DNA from 4 places in the Mesorhizobium sp. M0317 genome. Region 1 is predicted to be linked to each of the others. Evidence: predicted binding sites of a transcription regulator. Region 1 holds the regulator's gene; each other region holds the start of a gene.

What was found. Region 1 encodes PhoB, which activates phosphate uptake and scavenging genes when phosphate is short. Its sites were predicted from a motif close to TGTCATNNANCTGTCAT; they were not measured.
Region 2: NKI88_RS18385 (DUF1045 domain-containing protein) is a predicted target of PhoB. The motif match lies at 830-846, and genes of this name have one in related genera.
Region 3: NKI88_RS06465 (alkaline phosphatase D family protein) is a predicted target of PhoB. The motif match lies at 1,200-1,216, and genes of this name have one in related genera.
Region 4: NKI88_RS08790 (bifunctional 2',3'-cyclic-nucleotide 2'-phosphodiesterase/3'-nucleotidase) is a predicted target of PhoB. The motif match lies at 1,266-1,282, and genes of this name have one in related genera.

The regions. Positions count from the first base shown of each region.
Region 1 is NZ_JAMYRV010000030.1:78,943-81,142, reverse strand. It holds gene NKI88_RS20570 (ROK family transcriptional regulator) at 1-845, shown strand, start outside; gene phoB (phosphate regulon transcriptional regulator PhoB) at 876-1,565, opposite strand; gene phoU (phosphate signaling complex protein PhoU) at 1,582-2,200, opposite strand, start outside.
Region 2 is NZ_JAMYRV010000025.1:57,314-59,513, forward strand. It holds gene iolB (5-deoxy-glucuronate isomerase) at 1-733, shown strand, start outside; gene NKI88_RS18385 (DUF1045 domain-containing protein) at 888-1,595, shown strand; gene NKI88_RS18390 (alpha-D-ribose 1-methylphosphonate 5-triphosphate diphosphatase) at 1,631-2,200, shown strand, end outside.
Region 3 is NZ_JAMYRV010000005.1:16,343-18,542, forward strand. It holds gene NKI88_RS06460 (MFS transporter) at 1-1,024, shown strand, start outside; gene NKI88_RS06465 (alkaline phosphatase D family protein) at 1,288-2,200, shown strand, end outside.
Region 4 is NZ_JAMYRV010000008.1:2,315-4,514, reverse strand. It holds gene NKI88_RS08790 (bifunctional 2',3'-cyclic-nucleotide 2'-phosphodiesterase/3'-nucleotidase) at 1-1,164, opposite strand, end outside; gene NKI88_RS08785 (NAD(P)/FAD-dependent oxidoreductase) at 1,306-2,200, opposite strand, start outside.

The DNA.
Region 1 (2,200 bases):
CAATCGTCGGGCGGCGTCTCGCGGACCCGGACCTCGATGTCCAGAGCATCGCCCGCATTGCCATGGGCATCCAGGGCATCACCGATTCGCAGGCGCGGGCCATGCTGTGGTCGCCAATCACGCCACTGACCGACATTGCCTTCGCCGACATGTTGGAAGCGGAATTCGGCATTCCTGCCACCATGGAGAACGACTGCAATATGATGGCGGTGGCCCTGCAATGGCGCCAGCCCGAGCGCTACCGCGACAATTTTATCGCCATCCTCTTATCGCACGGCATCGGCATGGGCCTGGTGCTGAAAGGCGAACTGTTCACCGGCACCCATTCCTCGGGCGGCGAGTTCGGCCACATGATCCACCGTCCGGGCGGCGCGCTCTGCCGCTGCGGGCGGCGCGGCTGCGTGGAAGCCTATGCCGGAAACTACGCCATCTGGCGCAGCGCCAAAATGATGGGCGAGGATGCCGAGCCGGTCGATATCGGCGACGCTGATATGCGCGCACTCGCCGCGCGCGCCCGCGAAACCGACGGCCCGGAGCGCGAAGCCTATTGCAAGGCCGGCGAGGCGCTCGGCTTCGGCCTCGGCAGCCTGTTTGCGCTGATCGATCCGGCACCCGTCGCCATGGTAGGCGTCAGCGCCGCCGCCTTCGACTTGATCGAACCGGCATTGCGCGAAGCGATCGCCCAGACCGCCGGCGGCCAGCACTCGAAATCGATCTCCTTCGACACCGAGCCCAACGAGCTGCCGCTGATCCGCGAAGGCTGTGCCATGCGCGCGCTCGGCTTCGTCGATCAGGAGATTTTCGCGCCGGGCATTCAGGCCAAATCCGGCAAGCATTTCGCCTGAATGGCCGGCAACGGCGCGACGCGCAGCATCCTAGTCTTCCCTGATCGCGTAGCCGGCGCCGCGAATGGTACGGATGACATCCGGCATGCGGCCGTTGTTGACCGCTTTGCGTAAGCGCCCGACATGGACGTCGACGGTTCGCTCGTCGATATAGATCGTCTCGCCCCAGACATTGTCGAGCAGTTGGCTGCGCGAGAACACGCGGCCGGGATGGCGCATCATGAATTCGAGCAGCCGGAACTCGGTCGGTCCGAGCCTGATCTCGCTCTTCTTGCGGTAGACACGGTGCGACTCGCGGTCGAGCACGATGTCGCCGACCTTGAGCACGCTGGACAGCACTTCCGGCTTGGCGCGGCGCAGCAGCGCCTTCACGCGCGCCATGAACTCCGGCGTCGAGAATGGCTTGACCAGATAGTCGTCGGCGCCGGTGGACAGGCCGCGCACGCGATCGCTTTCCTCACCGCGCGCGGTCAGCATGATGATCGGCAGCCGCTCGGTTTCGGGCCGCACTCTAAGCCGCCGGCAGAGCTCGATGCCGGAAACAGCGGGCACCATCCAGTCGAGCACCAGGAGATCGGGCACGTTTTCCTGCAGGCGGATCTCGGCCTCGTCGCCGCGTGTCACCACCTCGACCTGATAGCCTTCGGATTCGAGGTTGTAGCGGAGGAGCACGCCCAGCGGCTCCTCGTCCTCCACGACCATGATGCGTGGCGCGATCATAGGCAGTTCACCCTCATCAGGCCGGCGTGGCCATCGCCGTCTCGTCCTGCTTCGGACGATTGGCGGGCAATTGCTGGCCGGTCAGCACATAATACGCATTTTCGGCGATGTTGGTGACATGATCGCCGATGCGCTCAAGATTCTTGGCGCAGAACAAGAGATGCGTGCAGGCGGTGATGTTGCGAGGGTCTTCCATCATGTAGGTCAAGAGCTCACGAAACACGGACGTGTATTTGACGTCGATGCGCTCGTCGTCATTCCTGAGTTTTGCAAGAGCTGCCGCATCGGTGGCGGCATATTCCTCGACGACGCCTTGCACCTGGATCAGCACCAGTTGCGCCATGGCATCGATGGAGTGCGAGAGGTCGCGCGGCGTGACGCTCAAGCCCACGGTGCCGACGCGTTTGGCGATGTTCTTGGCGAGGTCGCCGATGCGCTCGAGGTCGCCCGCCATGCGGATCGAGCCGACCACGGCGCGCAGATCGTTGGCCATCGGCTGACGCTTGGCGATCAGCGTGATAGCGCGGTCGTCCAGTTCGCGCTGGCGCGCATCCATGATGGCGTCGTCGGACACGACACGCTGTGCCAGCGCATTGTCCGAATTGAGCAGCGCCTTGGTCGAGCCGCTGACCATC
Region 2 (2,200 bases), on a different contig from region 1:
TGTCGGCTTCGACCTGCACCGCCTGAAGCCGGGCGAGACCGCATCCGGCAAGACGCAGGATCGCGAAGTCTGCCTGGTGTTCGTCACCGGCAAGGGCACGGCAAGGGCCGGCGGCCAGGAACTCGGCCTGCTCGGCGAGCGCATGTCGCCCTTCGAGGGCAAGCCGTGGTCGGTCTATATTCCGGAGGGTTCGGACTGGTCGGTCACCGCCGACACCGATCTCGAACTCGCGGTCTGCTCGGCGCCGGGCCTGGGCGGCGGCTTGCCCGTTCGCGTCATCGCACCCGACGACCTCGGCCAGGAGACTCGGGGCAAAGGCACCAACACGCGCTACGTCACCAACATATTGCCCGAGGGCAAGCCCGCCGACTCGCTGCTGGTGGTCGAGGTCATCACGCCCGGTGGCCACACATCGAGCTACCCGCCGCACAAGCACGATCAGGACAACCTGCCGGCCGAATCCTATCTTGAGGAAACCTACTACCACCGCCTCAACCCGCCGCAGGGTTTTGCCTTCCAGCGCGTCTACACCGACGCCGACAAGACCGGCGCCCGCGAGCTGGACGAAGCCATGGCGATCGAGGACGGCGATGTTGTGCTGGTGCCCAAGGGCTATCACCCCTGCGCCGCCTGCCACGGCTACGACCTCTATTACCTTAACGTCATGGCCGGGCCGAAGCGGACGTGGAAGTTCCACAACGCGCCCGAGCACGAATGGCTCATGAAGGCCTGATCGGCCTTCGCTTGCGCCAGAAGCTGTTGGTCCAGCAGCGAAAAATCGTCGGCTAACGATCCACGGGGTCGATTTGCCTTCGAAAACCCGCATAAGCTTCGTCAATCCGTCATGGAAATCACCTATGGCAGCGGGCTGACGAGGATTTTTTTCGATGCGCTACGCCATCTATTTCACCCCGAGGCAGGACGAACCGCTGGCGCGGCTCGCCGCCAACTGGCTGGGCCGCGACCCCTTTGGCGCCGCCACCAGGCCGGTCGAGGCGGTGGGCGAGCTGTCGGCGGCCGAAGTCGCCTTTCACACCGCATCGGCGCGGCGCTACGGTTTCCATGCGACGCTGAAAGCGCCCTTCCGGTTGGCCGCCAACGAAACCGAAAGCTCGCTGCGCGCGGCGCTGGACGCCTTTGCCGAAGCAACGCCGACGGTCACCATCCCGCGCCTGGTCGTCAGCCAGATCGATGGTTTCTTCGCTTTGGTGCCGGAAGGCCCGCTGCCGCCGCTCAACCGTTTCGCCGACGATGTCGTGCTTAGCTTCGACCGTTTTCGCGCGCCGCTCACCGAGGCCGAGATCGAGCGGCGCAGCCCGGATTCGCTGAAGCCAGCCGAGTTCCGCAATCTCTGCCAGTGGGGCTATCCCTATGTGTTTGAGACCTTTCGTTTCCACATGACGCTGTCCGGCCGGGCCGGGCCGCAGGAAAGCCAACGTCTGCGCGCAGCGATCGACAGCCTCTTTGCGCAGGTGCTGCGGCAACCGGTGCTGGTGGATGCGCTGACGCTGTTCGTCGAGACCGAACCGGGCGCTCCGTTCATGGTGCTTTCGCATCATGCGCTCGGCCGCCGGGCTGCCCGAAAAACTGCCTGACCACAATTCGTCCGAGTAAGCAAGGACTGCCTGAAATGACCGCCGAAACCGTTCTCCACAACGCCCGCATCGTGCTTGCCGACGAGATCGTCGAAGGGTCGCTCGTGCTGCGCGACGGTTTTATCTCCGGCATCGACGCCGGCACCGGCCAAATCGGCGGGAGCATGGGCGGCGAGGACATGGGCGGCGACTACATCATTCCCGGCCTGGTCGAGCTGCACACTGACCATCTCGAAGGCCACTATGCGCCGCGCCCGAAAGTGCGCTGGAACCCGATCGCCGCCGTCCTTGCCCATGACGCGCAGGTGGCCACCGCCGGCATCACCACCGTCCTCGACGCGTTGCGTGTCGGCATGGACGAGGACGCGGATATTACCTCCGACGACATCCGCAAGCTCGCCGGCGCGATCGAGGACAGCGTCGCGAAAGACCGGTTGCGGGCCGACCATTTCCTGCACCTGCGCTGCGAGGTCTCGGCGCCGGATTGCTTGCGGGCTTTCGCCAATTTCGATGGCGACGAGCGGGTCAAGCTGGCCTCGCTGATGGACCATGCGCCGGGACAGCGTCAGTTCGTCAATCTCGAGACCTACGCCCATTACTATCAG
Region 3 (2,200 bases), on a different contig from region 1:
TGTGATCATGTCGGGCTCGACCGCGCTCAGCCTACTGATGACCGAGCCCTGGCACCTGTTCCTCACCTGGGGCGTGTTTTCCGGCATCGGCTCCGGCGCGGTCGCCACCGTGCTCGGCGCCACCATCGTCAACCGCTGGTTCAAGACCAATCGCGGCTTGGTGATGGGGCTGATGTCGGCCTCCAGCGCCACCGGCCTGTTGGTGTTCCTGCCGCTGCTGGCATCGCTCGCCCAGTCGGGCGGCTGGCAGCCCGTCGCTACCGCCGTCTCGATCGCCACCGCCTGTCTTCTGCCGCTGGTCTGGCTGTTGGTTCCGGAGCGTCCCGCTTCGATCGGCATGGTGCGCTATGGCGCCGGGGCGGATGACGTGCCGCCGGTATCGCCGGCATCGCAAGGCAATTTCCTGGCGCATACGCTGAACACGCTACGCCGCGCCGCCGGCACCCGCGTCTTCTGGTATCTGTTCGCCACGTTCTTCATCTGCGGCTTCACCACCAACGGGCTGGTCGGCACGCATCTGATCTCCTTCTGCGGCGACATGGGCATCCCCGAGGTACAGGCCGCAGGCCTGCTGTCACTGATGGGTATTTTCGACCTGATCGGTACGACGCTCTCGGGCTGGCTCACCGACCGTTTCGACCCGCGCAAGCTGCTCGGCGTCTACTACGGCATTCGCGGTCTGGCGCTGATCTATCTGCCCTATTCCGGCTTCTCGGCGACCAGCCTGATCATCTTCGCCGTGCTCTACGGTCTCGACTGGATCGCCACCGTGCCGCCGACGCTCAGGCTCGCCAACGAGGCGTTCGGCGACCGCAGCGGCCCGATCGTGTTCGGCTGGATCGTCGCCGGCCACCAGGTGGGTGCGGCCACTGCCGCCGCCTTCGGCGGCACCATGCGCGAGCTGCAGGGCAATTACGAACTGGCCTTCTTGATCGCCGGCATGACGGCGATCGTGGCTGCGTGTCTGTCGCTGCTGATCAATACGAGCAGGCCGGCGTTCGATCCGGAGCCGCAAGCGGCGTAAGGCGCGGTACTAATCTCCCCCCTCAGGGGGGAGATGGCCGCGAAGCGGCCAGAGGGGGTCCGTGCGACCGGACTCAGCCTCTTGCGCATAGGAGGTCGGCGCTCCAAGCGAGGCGACCCCCTTCTGTCGCCTTCGGCGACATCTCCCCCCTCAAGGGCGGAGATCACCTGTCGATTGTTATCAAAGTTTCATCTTCCCGAGATGTGGCTGAAACATTGAAGCTGGAGCTTGCTGGCACCGTTCGAAGCCATCAGGAGACAGCCATGAACAAGATCTCGTTGACCCGCCGCGCTCTCGTCACCTCTGCCAGCGCCGCCGGTCTGCTCGGCGCATCGGGGCTCGCTTTGCCCTATTATTCGCGCGCCAGCCAGCGCCCGGCCTTCACCCATGGCGTCCAGTCCGGCGATGTCGATGCCTCGAGCGGCATGGTGTGGACGCGCACCGACCGGCCTTCGCGCGTCATGTTCGAAGTGTCGTCGACGGAAAACTTCGCCAATGCGACGCGGCTGGCGCCGCTCGATACCTCGCCGGCCAGCGACTTCACGGTCAAGCGCCTGCTTACCGACCTCGCCTCCGACCAGGATATCTTCTACCGGATGACTGCCGCCGACCTGTCGGATATCAACGCCGTTTCCGAACCGATCGTCGGCCGTTTCCGCACAGCACCCGCCTCGAAGCGCGACATAAAATTCGCCTGGTCGGGCGACACGGCCGGCCAGGGCTGGGGAATCGATGAGACCGGCATGAAAACCTACGCCACCATCGCCAGGCACACGCCGGATTTCTTCCTGCATTCCGGCGACACCATCTATGCCGATGGCGCCATGAAGGACGAGGTAGACCTGCCTGGCGGCGGCAAGTGGAAAAACGTCGTCCTGATCGACGGCAAGCGCAAGGTGGCCGAGACGCTGGATGAGTACCGCGACCAGTGGAAATACAACATGATGGACAAAAACGTTCTGGCCTTGAGCGCCATCTGCCCGACCTTCTACCAGTGGGACGATCACGAGGTGCTGAACAACTGGTCGGATTCGAAGAATCTCGGCGCCGACAGCCGCTACACCGAAAAATCCATCCATGTGCTCGCGGCGCGTGCGGCGCGCGCCTTCCATGAGATGACGACGATCCGCTACGAGCCGTCCGAGCCCGGCCGCGTCTACCGCAAGATCGCGCATG
Region 4 (2,200 bases), on a different contig from region 1:
CGGCGCCGAGGTCTTGCCGACCGGTCGGCGGACATAGGCAAGTGTCGCCTCATGGTCCGCCTTCAGCGCATCGACGACGCGCTGGTCGTCCGCCACCGTCGGCTTGTTTGCCTTGTCGACGCGCTCGTAGATCGGCCTTGCCTCAGATGTGGCCGAGGCTACGCGCCATTTCGATCCGTCCCGTTCCAGAAGCAGATCGATCAGTCCCATATGCGAGCCCCAGAAACCGCCCATCACGGCGGGCTTGCCCTGCAGCGTGCCTTTCTCGGTGTCGACGCCTTCGAGCGCCTGAAAATCCTTCTTGCCGGGGAAGACGAGATGCTGATGGCCGGTGAACACCGCATCGATGCCTTCGACGCCGGCGACGAAGAAGGAGGCGTTCTCCATGCCGTCGCCCTGCTTGATATCGATGCCGGAATGCGAGAGCGCGATGACGATGTCGGCGCCCTCCTCCTTGATCTGCGGCACCCATGCCCTGGCCGCCTCGACGATGTCGCGCGTCCTGACATTGCCTTTCAGGTTCTTCAGGTCCCAGACCATGATCTGCGGCGGCACGAAGCCGATGATGCCGATCTTGATCGGCTGCTCGGCGCCCGACCCGTCCTTGATCTTCTTGTCGAGGATGACATAGGGCTTGAGGTAGAGCTTGTCGTCGCGCGGGTTGGCGGCAAGCTCGGTGCCGCGGATCAGATTGGCACAGACGAAGGGGAAATTGGCTCCGGCCAGCACCTTGTCGAGGAACGACAGGCCGTAATTGAACTCGTGATTGCCGAGCGTCGAGCATTCATAGCCCAGCAGGTTCATGCCCTTCGTGATCGGATGCAGATCGCCGTCCTTGAGGCCCTTCTCATAGGCGATGTAATCGCCCATCGGATTGCCCTGCAAAAGATCGCCATTGTCGATCAGCATCGCATTGATGGCTTCCTTGCGCACCGCCGCGATCAGTGAGGCCGTCCGCGACAGGCCCATCGTGTCGTTGGCTTTGTCTGCGTAGTAGTCGTAAGGCAGCACATTCACATGGATGTCGGTGGTCTCCATGATCCTCAGATGCGCCTGATTGGCCTGCGCGCGGGCGGAAAACGGATGGAGCATGATCAGCGCCCCGCTGGCGGCCGTACCGGCAAGAAAACTACGGCGGGAGACGGGGTAATTGAGATGCGGCATTGGTTTTCCTTCCCAGCGACGTGACAAGATCCCAGCCCCGAGCGGAAGCTTCGCGCCGAAAACCGGCCATGTCCATCGGGAAGTCAGTCGATCAGCTAAAGGTGACGGCTGGATGAATATCCTTGGCCGCGGTTGAGAACCTCAGCCCTTGTTATCATCGCCCTGGGTGATCAGCCGCGCGCTGCGCTGGCCGGTGAAATAGATCCATAGCCAGCTAAGCGACACCGAGAGCCGGTTGCGAAAACCGATCAGGAAGTAGATATGCGCCACGCCCCACAGCCACCAGGCAAGCCATCCCGTGAGCTTGATCGAGCTGAAATCGATCGCGGCTGCCCACTTGCCGATCGTCGCCAGGTCGCCGGCATGTTTGTAGCGGAAAGGGCGCGGCGCGCTATCGCCGGCCAGCCGCGCCCTGATCGTCGCGGCAACATGCTTGCCCTCCTGCTTGGCCGAGGGCGCCACGCCGGGCACCGGTTTGCCGTCCGGCCGCAAGACATGCGCGGTGTCGCCGATGACGAAGATTTCAGGACTGTTCGGCACGGTCAGATCGGGCTCGACCATTACCCTGCCCGCCCGGTCCACCGGCGCGCCCAGCCACTCTCCCGCGGGTGAAGCCGCCACGCCGGCGGCCCACAGGATGGTTCGCGCCGGCAGATGCGTATCGCCAAAGACGACGCCTTCGGCATCGAGGCGCGTGACGGCGCGGCCAAGCTCGATCGTGACGCCCCGCCGCTCCAGCGCCTTGCGCGCATAGTCGGACAGCTTTGGCGCGAAATTGGCTAGGATCCTGTCTCCGGCCTCGACCAGCACCACACGCGCCTCACGCGTGTCGATGTTGCGGAATTCGCCACGCAGCGTTTCATGCGCGAGCTCGACAATGGTGCCGGCAAGCTCCACGCCGGTCGGGCCGCCGCCGACGATGACCAGTGTCAGCAGTGCCTGGCGCTTGGCCGGATCGGTCTCGCGCTCGGCCTGCTCGAAGGCGAGCAGGATGCGCCGGCGAATGGTGGTTGCGTCTTCAAGCGTCTTCAGCCCG